DNA from 3 places in the Schwartzia sp. (in: firmicutes) genome. Region 1 is predicted to be linked to each of the others. Evidence: riboswitches for the same ligand, from Rfam matches in the RefSeq annotation. Region 1 holds a riboswitch; each other region holds the start of a gene.
The links. A riboswitch is a leader RNA that binds a small molecule or an ion and turns the genes downstream of it on or off. The one in region 1 is predicted to bind cobalamin.
Positions count from the first base shown of each region.

Region 1 (3,281 bases):
GCGGTGAAGAAGCGCCACCGGCTTAGTACCGTTTGTAACGGCTGCCTGAATGAACTCGCTCTGTACAAGCTTTAATGTAAGGCTTCGTCCGAGACGGGCATATTTCGTCCAGCCGACAACTGCAAGAGCCAGCACCGTGTTTACCACGCTGCCGCCAAGAACACCGGCAATAGCGATAGCAAGTACGATGCCCGGAAACGCCATCATCATATCGGTAATACGCATAAGGAAGGTGTCGACCTTGCCGCCGCAGTAGCCCGCGATAATACCGATAAGCGTGCCGATAGATGCCATCAGAAGAACAGTGATGAGCGTCATGGAAAGAGAAACGCGGGCACCGTAGATTATACGCGTGAAGCAGTCACGGCCCAGCTTATCCGTGCCGAACCAGTGCTCGGCAGAGGGAGGGAGCATAGACGCTGACATATTGGAAGCATACGGATCAGCACTGCACAAAAACGGGCCGAACGCTGCAACAAAAACAATAAAAAGAATCACGCCGCTGAAAAAACGGAATACATTCTTTTCATTCTTAAAGAACTTCAACTTATTTCCCTCCTCTCTTCTTGAGTCGCGGATTCAGAATATAATAGGAAGCATCAACCAAAAGGTTAATGATCATATACAGTATTGCAATCCAAAGAACAAATCCCATGAGCAGAGGGAAGTCACGCATCATGATGGAGCGGACTGCCATAAAGCCAAGTCCGGGCCATGAGAAGACCATCTCGACGACAGCAACGCCGCCCAAAAGCCAGCCGATATATGTACCGAGAAGGGTAACAAGCGGCAGGCAGGCATTCGGAAGCACATGGTGCCAAAGAATCTTGTTCATTGGAATGCCTCGGGCCTGAGCGCCTGTAACATAATCCTTGCCAAGCTCCTCAAGCACAGCAGTGCGCACCTGGCGCGTGAATTTCGATATCATAACGATGGAAAGTGTTGCCGCCGGAAGAATCATGTGACGCACATCAACCTCACCGCCCGAAATCGGGAACATTCCCAGCTTCAATCCGAAGATGTAAAGCAACAGAAGACCTACCCAGAAGCTTGGCATGGAAACGCCGAGGAAGGAAAGTCCACGGGAAAGATAATCAATAAAAGAATTGCGGTAAACCGCAGCCGCGATACCTACCGGCACAGAAACCACCAGCATCATGAGTACAGCCGTTCCCGTAAGCACCAGCGTACCTGGAGCACCCAGCATCATGCGATCGATAACCGGCATCTTTGCTGAATAGGAAATACCCATATCGCCGTGAAGAAGTCCCGTCAGCCAGTTCAGATACTGCATGTGAAACGGCAGATCAAGGCCGAGCTCGTGACGTGTTTGCTCAACTACCTCTGCAGATACCAGCGTATCACCTGTTTCCAAAATCGCATCAACGGCATCACCAGGTGCGATATACGTAAGTCCAAAGGTCAGAATCGTTACACCAATGAGTGTAATGATCATCTGCCCGAACCTTTGCAGCAGTTCTTTTCTACCCAAAATTTTTCTCCTCCTAAAATAAAAATACTCCGAACCCATCCCTTCATAGCTGATTCAGAGCAGTGCCGTGTTTTTTATAAAAAGGCAAAAAAACACAAGCCACCCATCTCCTCATCAACCGTGAGTCAACCAATGGATCTTGTTACGAGCAGGCTTTCTGACTTGAACGCACGCACTCTTCATCTTCCGCTGCTGTCGGAAAATCAAGACTGTCATGGTCTCACAGTTGCGGGACAGCGCAGGATTCTCACCTGCTTTCCTTTTCCCCACCAAACACACTTGGGCACCCATAACGTCCTACTATGTATTTAGGCGCAGTCACCTAAATTAAATCTATAAGAAAGGATACACTGTATAGCTATCATACAGTGTATAGGTAAATAGACCTATCTTTTAACAACAATTCAATAATCATTTAATGGTTTTTATTTACATTTAAACAACCGGACCCAATAAAGCTGCATTTTTTATCGCCTTCAGGACATATAAAAGACCTCAGCCAAGCTTGGCTGAGGTCAGTCTAAACACTGGTATTTCGGGGGGACAGCCGAATCTGAATGGGAACCAGCTTCCGTTTCCGCAATGAACGTACCCAAAGGTTATACCTACTATATACTTTCCTCTCAAATATTTGAAGACAGGTGGGACGAGAGGAACCCCAAAAGCATCCAGCTGCCCTCCGTGAGTATGTCCCGTAAGTGCCAGTGTCACGCCGTATTCTGCAGCATCATCAATAAAATCAGGGTGATGAGCCAGGAGTATACTTACTGCATCTTTAGGAACATTATCCATGGTTTCCTTCATAAATGATTTTTCCAGTTCTTCAAAGCGCGGGCGTATTCTCGGATAATCAACTCCGCAGAAGTAAATCGGGCGTGTGTCCTTAACTACACAGGCATTATCATTTGCAAGCACGCGAATCTGAGTTTTTGCCAAAGCCTTTTTCGTGCGGCCTATGTTGCGGAAATACTCATGATTGCCATAGCAGAACCATATTCCCTGTGGAAATGCTCCGCAAAATCCGTTAATTATTTCAGCCGCCTCTTCATTTATGTCATCATCATCAAAGAGATCTCCTGTTATTACAAGAGCATCTGCTTTTGTTGCGGCCGCCTGCTCCATTAATCGTCTTAAATCCTTCAAAGAGTAAAAGAGCCCCAGATGTACATCGCTCAGCTGGGCAATTTTGAATCCCTCCGCTTTAGCTCCGAGTCCTTCTACAGGAACATCAAAGCTGCGCACGACAGTTTCCGTTCTTTCAACTGCCGTTCCGTACGCAGCTCCGATTGCCGCAGCCGCAGGAAGTGCCAGAGAGCCTTTAATAAACCGGCGTCTGCTCATATCCTGAGGTGTCGCTTTATCGTTTTCCTTCCTATTATATGTGTGCACGATTTTTCTAAGCAGCCTCACCAAAAGAGCAGCTGCCCCGAAAAAAAGCTCTGCCATCCATACTGCCGTCATGAACATAAGCCCATATTTTAAAAAGGTATCCGAAGCCCAGGGAATATGACGTCCGACAAAAAGGAGCACAACTGATACCACATCAAAAATCACAAGCAGCTTTCTTGCGGTACCACGCTCACGTTCTGACGTGACAATATCAAGGCCCCACCACGCCAGACCGCCCACGGTAAACAACACCATCAGCAGCATTAACCAGAAAAACCACACATTTATTCCCGCCTTTATTTACACATATAATCTTTTGTACCTTAAACCGGTACGATTTTTTCTTAATTATCCGAAGAAACTATGAAACCTCGCTGAATAAAATGAACTTGTTCCGTTA
Region 1 is NZ_CDXDFU010000072.1:976-4,256, forward strand. It holds gene nikC (nickel transporter permease) at 1-546, opposite strand, end outside; gene nikB (nickel ABC transporter permease) at 548-1,492, opposite strand; cobalamin riboswitch at 1,623-1,798, opposite strand; gene ACY69O_RS03310 (metallophosphoesterase) at 1,988-3,163, opposite strand.

Region 2 (3,281 bases), on a different contig from region 1:
TTTTGAGCCCGTTCCCTGCAGGGAAGGGGTTTTTTCTATGCTCAGAATACTGAAATCCCATGAGAGCGGACGGCTCGAGGAACTGAGCCTGGAGACTCTCGAAAAGGGAGCATGGATCAATATTATTGATCCGACACCGTATGAACTTAAGGTCGTCGGTGAACTTACGGAGGTCGAACCTGACTTCCTGCGTTCCGCATTGGATGATGAGGAGCGCTCCCATACAGATGTCGAGGACAATTCAATCATGGTCCTGACCAATGTTCCGGTCATGCGTTCATATGACAGCTATGATACACTGCCTTTGGCTATTATTTTGACAAAGGAATATATCATTACGGTCTGCCTGGAGGAAACTCCGGTGCTGTCCGAGTTTAACGAGCGGACTGCAAAGCTTTTCCGCACGTTCAAAAAGACACGTTTTCTGTTCCAGATACTATATAAATCCGCAACATTCTATCTGCGTTACCTTCGTCAGATAAGCAAGCTCTCCGATGAAATTGAGCATATGCTTCGGGATTCCATGCGTAACAAGGATATTATGCGTCTTTTGGAGCTGCAGAAAGGTCTGACGTACTTTAACGCGGCTCTGCGTTCTGACGGTGCAGTTTTGGACAAGCTGCTGCGTCTCCGCACGAATCCTGCAACTCAGGCGGTACTTAAGATGTATGAAGAGGATGAGGACCTTCTGGAGGATGTAATAATCGAGAATAAGCAGGCCCGCGAGATGGTTGAAATGTACAGCAAGATTCTCGCGCGAATGGCGGATACGTTCTCGTCTATTATCTCCAATAACCAGAACCTCGTTATGAAATTCCTCGCTGCTATGACGATTATTCTGGCAATACCGACGGTAATATCGAGCTTTTTCGGTATGAATGTTCCGGTTCCTCTGGCATCCAGCGCCGACGCGTTTCTTGTGATTGCCGGTCTTTCGGTTTCAATTGCCGGATTCATGGCATTTGTGCTTTGGCGTCACAATATGTTTTGATGAAAGGGACGTTTTTATATGGGCGTTATGCTTGAAGCAAGACTCAAAGCAGGAGAAATTTACGGAGATTTTGAAAATAATGAATATGTCTACATGCCTGCCAGTGAGTTTGGCGTAGAGAAACCTTTGTGCGTGTATGAAACACAGAACGGGCGCGAGGATGTGACCTTCGAAGAGGCGCTTCGCCTTGTGAGAGTAAGGAGTCTGCGACCTGTAATACACCCTAGGCTGGGAAAGACATCATGCTGATGCGTGTAGCAGGTATATGCTTTAAAAAGTGTAAAGCATATACCCGCTACACGCTTTATTTCTGCGGAAAATAGTGCTTGACAAGCATTTTGTCCCGTGATATTCTTGCAATGTAATCGGGATACGGACATCCCGAACAAGACTCCTTAAAAGTGAACACAGTTTGAATCAGGTGTCAGCGACTTAATAGAAAAGTTGGTAAAAGCCAACGCGGTCCCGCCACTGTAACAGAGAGTTCTTCGGCATTAGCCACTGGATATTCCGGGAAGGCGCCGAAGGATGATGACCTGAAGCCAGGAGAACTGCCTGATTGACAATCACCGATTGACCTACGAGCGATGGGAAGGGGATTTGGCAGACAGCGTCTGTTTTATTGGCGTACTCTGTAAATGATGACTCTTTTCCGTTCGGGGAAAAGAGTCTTTTATATTGGCGGAAAGTTTTCCGTGAGTTCAGCTTAATGGAAAGCATTGCTCATACATTCCATTCAACTCTTTACACGCCGACTGCGGCGGGCCTCCGGGGTGGACTCCCGAGAGGCCGATTTTTTTGTCAAAAAACAGGCTGTGATATGATTGATAAGTTTGCAAAGACAATGGACGCAGTTTCTGTTAAAATATAGAAAAGTAAAGGGAGGAGATTTGAAATGCAGGTAAATGAACAAACAGACTATGCTGCAGATTTGCAGATGACGGCAGAGGCTCCGCTCAGTGAAAATCCGAATGTTAAAATTGAAAAACGTGCTCCGCTGGCAGCGCGCCTTAAAGAGACACGTCCGGAGCTTATGGGTGCTCTTGAGACTCTTCGGAAAAAGCTCGGAGACGACGATTATGCCAAATATATTGAGCCGCTCAATAATGTGACGAAAAGCGGTGGAATGCTTCTTATGGTAGCTGGCGATTTGCGCCAGAAATCACTTCTTGAGCGCGATTTTATTCCGCAGATAAAGGAAGCTTTTGAGGTTCAGGTTGTACGTCTGGTTGTCTGATTTTGAAAAATAGGAGATGCTTGCTTTGCAGGATAAATGTTGTGCAAAATTTAGCGTGCACCCTGAGGTCAAGCATGTGACCATGGCGCTCCGCCATGCGACGCAGATAGGTGTTCTCAGCTATGATACGCCTGAGCTGCAGTCGCTTCCGGATAAGGACGCAATACTGGTCATGAGCTTCGGTACAACTATAACTGAAACACGGCGCATAACCATAGAAAGAACTGTGGAGGAAATACAGCGCAATCATCCGGGTGTCAAGGTAGTACTTGCTTTTACCTCGAACATTGTCGTTGAACGTATTGAGGAAAAAGAAGGAATTCACTATCCTATGCCGGAAGAGGCACTGCGCGATCTTCGCAGTGAAGGTTATACGCGGGTTGCAATGACCACGCTTGATTTGTTCCCAGGGATTGAGTACACCTATGATACCAGTGTGTTCCACCTGTATAAAGCACAGTTCAAGCGGTCAACAATGGGTACGCCGCTTATCTACTGGATGGGACAGAACGGGCGGCGTGATGATGCTATGGACTTTGTAAAGGCCGTGGAAACCCAGTTTCCGGCGAGAACACCGCAGACTGCGGTGCTTTTGATGGCTCACGGGTCACCTCACCCGTCCAATGCATTTTACGATACGATTCAGAGCCGTCTGATGCAGCAGGGCTTCAGAAATGTTTTCGTATATACCATGGAAGGCAGGCCGAATCTTACGGACGTTATTCCGTATCTGAAACGGGCAGGGGTTAAAAAGGTAACACTCATGCCTCTTATGATGGTTGCCGGAACGCATGTGAAAAAGGATATGCTTGCGGAAAATCCCAAGAGCCACAAGTTTCAGCTTGAAGCGGCAGGCTTTGAGGTAGAAGCGTATCTCAAGGGCCTTGGCGAGAATGATGCCGTTCGAAAAATGTATGTTGAGCGCGCGGATGAAGCGTATGAATACCTTAAGGATAAGAATAAAGATTAATATTGAGCCTCTGTGTAAGCAGGGGCTTATTCTTTTAAATCGGGAGGGAGATACCCGGCATGAAAAAGATAGCATTTTATGGA
Region 2 is NZ_CDXDFU010000035.1:2,517-5,797, reverse strand. It holds gene ACY69O_RS01610 (magnesium transporter CorA family protein) at 38-991, shown strand; gene ACY69O_RS01605 (hypothetical protein) at 1,010-1,240, shown strand; cobalamin riboswitch at 1,394-1,564, shown strand; gene ACY69O_RS01600 (hypothetical protein) at 1,887-2,228, shown strand; gene ACY69O_RS01595 (sirohydrochlorin cobaltochelatase) at 2,254-3,198, shown strand; gene ACY69O_RS01590 (nucleotide-binding protein) at 3,258-3,281, shown strand, end outside.
Region 2: another riboswitch for cobalamin. It lies ahead of ACY69O_RS01600 (hypothetical protein); the one in region 1 lies ahead of nikB (nickel ABC transporter permease).

Region 3 (3,281 bases), on a different contig from region 1:
AAATCTCTGATTCATCGGTATCCATATCAACAACTGCATATATTTCATTGCGGTTGCAGGTGGAAAGCACAACAGCTTCGTCAATTCCTCCGTATTCGCTCAAATGACGCAGACCATTATGTATCTGTTCCTTTGTTAAAGAAAACCTTTCCCTTACTTCAACCGGTGCTGTTTTATGATTCAGTCCCAAAACGACCAATTGCATTTCTTACCTGTGCCTCCGCCTCATCATACTTCTTCTCTTTAACGAGAGCCATGACAGCATCGTCAAGAGCCTCCCGCCAGAAGGCTTGACGTGCAGTGCTCCCGGCAAGCTTTTCTTTCATTTCTTCACGTATAGGTGCCAATATCTCGAGCCATGGCCCGTAAACATCAATAATACCCTCCAGCTCCTGACGCAGTTTGCGTGAAAGCTCCGGGCTTGCTCCATTTGTTGACGCCGTCAGCAAAAGTCCGTCCTTTTCAGCAAAGGCCGGGAACATCAAATCGCTGAGATCCATCGGAGGAGCCGCCATATTCACCAGAGCACCCGTAGCCTTTGCTGCCCAGGCAGCAGAACGGTTTGCGGACTCATCATTGGTAGCGCACACAACAAGAAACATTCCCAAGACGAGTGATGCCGTAAACGGCTCGGCAATCCACTCAATATTTTCTTCCCGTGTGAATTTCAAAAGCTCGGAATCTATCTCCGGTGCAATAACACGAATCTGTGCCCCTGCTTCGTGAAGAGCCTTCACTCTGCGCAGTGCCACAGCTCCGCCGCCGATAACAGCACACTTTTTTCCGACCAGCTTGAAACTGACCGGTAATACCGCCGCCATCTTATTTCTCCGGCGTCCTGCGTGCCAGGACGGTAGACAGATAGTTGACCGGCTGGTCCTTGCGGGCGAGGATATCGTCAATGCGTTCCTCATCCGGCATGCCTACACGGCTGACCATAACAGAGTTTTCTATCATTTTATTCTTCACAAGAAGGTCGGCAATTTCAGGGAAGTTTTTGTAGACCTTCATAAGGACTACATTATCCGAAACCTCCATAACCTTTTCAATAGTTTCTTTGTCTGCCGTCGCCGGAATAATGCTCAGCACATCATTTCCCTCAACGATAGGCCAGCCAAGATGGCTGCCGATTGCAATGAATGCCGGAATACCCGGAATGGTCTCAATTTTTACGCCTTTTTTCTCAAGCAGACGGAAAATATAGATATAGGTGCTGAAAAACATAGCATCGCCCAACGTCAGGAAGCCTACATTCTTCCCCTGTTCAAGGAAGCCGAGAATTTCCTGTACATTCGATTCCCAGGCATCTGTAGACTGTTCGAAATGCTTAACCATCGGGAAAACCTGATATACAATCTGTACGTCGTCCCGAAGATACGGCTTAGCAATATCATATGCTACACTGCCGTCTTTTTTCTCGGTTTTCGGTGCAATAAGCACGTCAACTTTTCGAATGGTATTGACGGCTTTCATCGTCAAAAGGTCCGGATCTCCCGGTCCTACGCCGATTCCATAAAAAATTCCTGCCATTCCGATTACCCTCCTATATTGTATAAAGCAGCTAAGTGCAAAAAGAAAAGACCTTCCCCCAGGAAGGCCTGCTGATACAATTTAAATCCCCTTCCCTTCGCTCGTGGGTACAAACGGTGATTGTTGGGAAGGCAGATATCCTGACTCGACATCATTGCCGTGCAAAAGCTTTCCCGAACTTGGACTCGCGCCCGCGTTCAGTGTCATCGTTTCTGCCGACTCTGTCATACAGTGGCGTGACCGTGCCGGCATCTCACCGGCTTCTCTTTATTCCTGGCGGAACCTTACCCCGTCAACTTTCTTTATGCAATTCCATCATATGTATGACACTAATGGGTGCTGAGACTCCTGTCTCTGATACGAAGACCAAGTCCCCATAAAGCCCCAGATAATTCTCACTTTATAGTACAACGGTCATATCGACACTGTCAACTTATGAACAAATTTACTCAAGCGTCATTATCTTGTGTTTAAGAACATAGATAAGCGCCTGCGTGCGGTCATTAACATTGAGTTTGCGGAAGATATTTGTAAGATGGTTTTTAACCGTTTTTTCACTTACGAAAAGAGCCTGCGCAATATCCTGATTTGAGAAGCCCTTAGCGATACAGGAAAGAACGTCCATCTCGCGCGGCGTAAGGCGCTCAGCGCGGCCCTCTCTCCACATCTCGCGTGCCTTCTCGTTGACATCCTCGCCTTCCTGAAGACCGCCGAAAATACGCTCGGCAAGCTTCGGATATACAAAAGCATCGCCATTATTTACTACGTGAATTGCCTTGATGAGCATTGTCGGCTCAACATCTTTAAGAAGATACCCAAGCGCACCGTTGCGGAGCATTTCGAGCACATATTTATCGCTGCCGTGAATGGTAAGCGCGATAATGCGCGTGCGCGACTTAGCTGCCTGAAGCTGCTTTGTTACCTCAAGTCCGCTGAGATTAGGCATATTGAGGTCAAGCAGCAAAATATCCGGCTGCAGCACAAGAGTACGGGCAAGAGCTTCCTGTCCGTCTTCTGCCTCTCCTACAACCTCGAGATCTTCCTCGAAATTCAAAACGCGCTTAATTCCCTGTCGCAGCAGAGCATGGTCATCTGCAATCAAAATTTTTATAGACATAATGAATCTTGTCTCCTCTCGCAAATCACTCAGTATATTATACCAAATATATCAAACATATATCAAACGGATATAGTCCCGTATTATTTGCTTTTATTTTCTTTTTCAAAATCTTCCGAAGACTTTATGGCAGGAGATTCCCCTTCATCCAGCACATGGGCTGTAAGAAAAATCATAATTTCTGAATCGGATTTGCTTTTTCTGACGCTGCGGAAAAATGCACCCAATATAGGTAAATCTCCAAGGAAAGGAACCTTCGAAAGCGATTTTGATTCCTCACTCCCGATCAGCCCTCCGATTACCATTGTCTCTCCATCCTTCAGACGGACAACCGTATCTGCCGACCTCTTTTGAAACTGATATGCTTTCAATGAATCAACGTAAAGCGGTGAGCTGACCTCGGTATGTACCTTTGTGGTGATGGCCCCGTCGGGATTCACACGAGGTGTACAGCGAAGAATGATTCCGGCATCACGATATGTGATACTTGTCGTTGTCGCGGTATTCGTCGACGTCACCACCGGTACGGGAACCTCGCCCCCGATATTTATCTGGGCTTCACGCCCCTGAAGTGTCGTGATGTTTGGACGCGCCAGAAGCTTTGCCTTGCCGTCGGTTATCAGAGCCTGTATCT
Region 3 is NZ_CDXDFU010000156.1:1,501-4,781, reverse strand. It holds gene hemA (glutamyl-tRNA reductase) at 1-205, opposite strand, end outside; gene ACY69O_RS07055 (precorrin-2 dehydrogenase/sirohydrochlorin ferrochelatase family protein) at 174-821, opposite strand; gene cobI (precorrin-2 C(20)-methyltransferase) at 823-1,530, opposite strand; cobalamin riboswitch at 1,644-1,832, opposite strand; gene ACY69O_RS07045 (response regulator) at 1,976-2,647, opposite strand; gene ACY69O_RS07040 (type II secretion system protein GspD) at 2,731-3,281, opposite strand, start outside.
Region 3: another riboswitch for cobalamin. It lies ahead of cobI (precorrin-2 C(20)-methyltransferase); the one in region 1 lies ahead of nikB (nickel ABC transporter permease).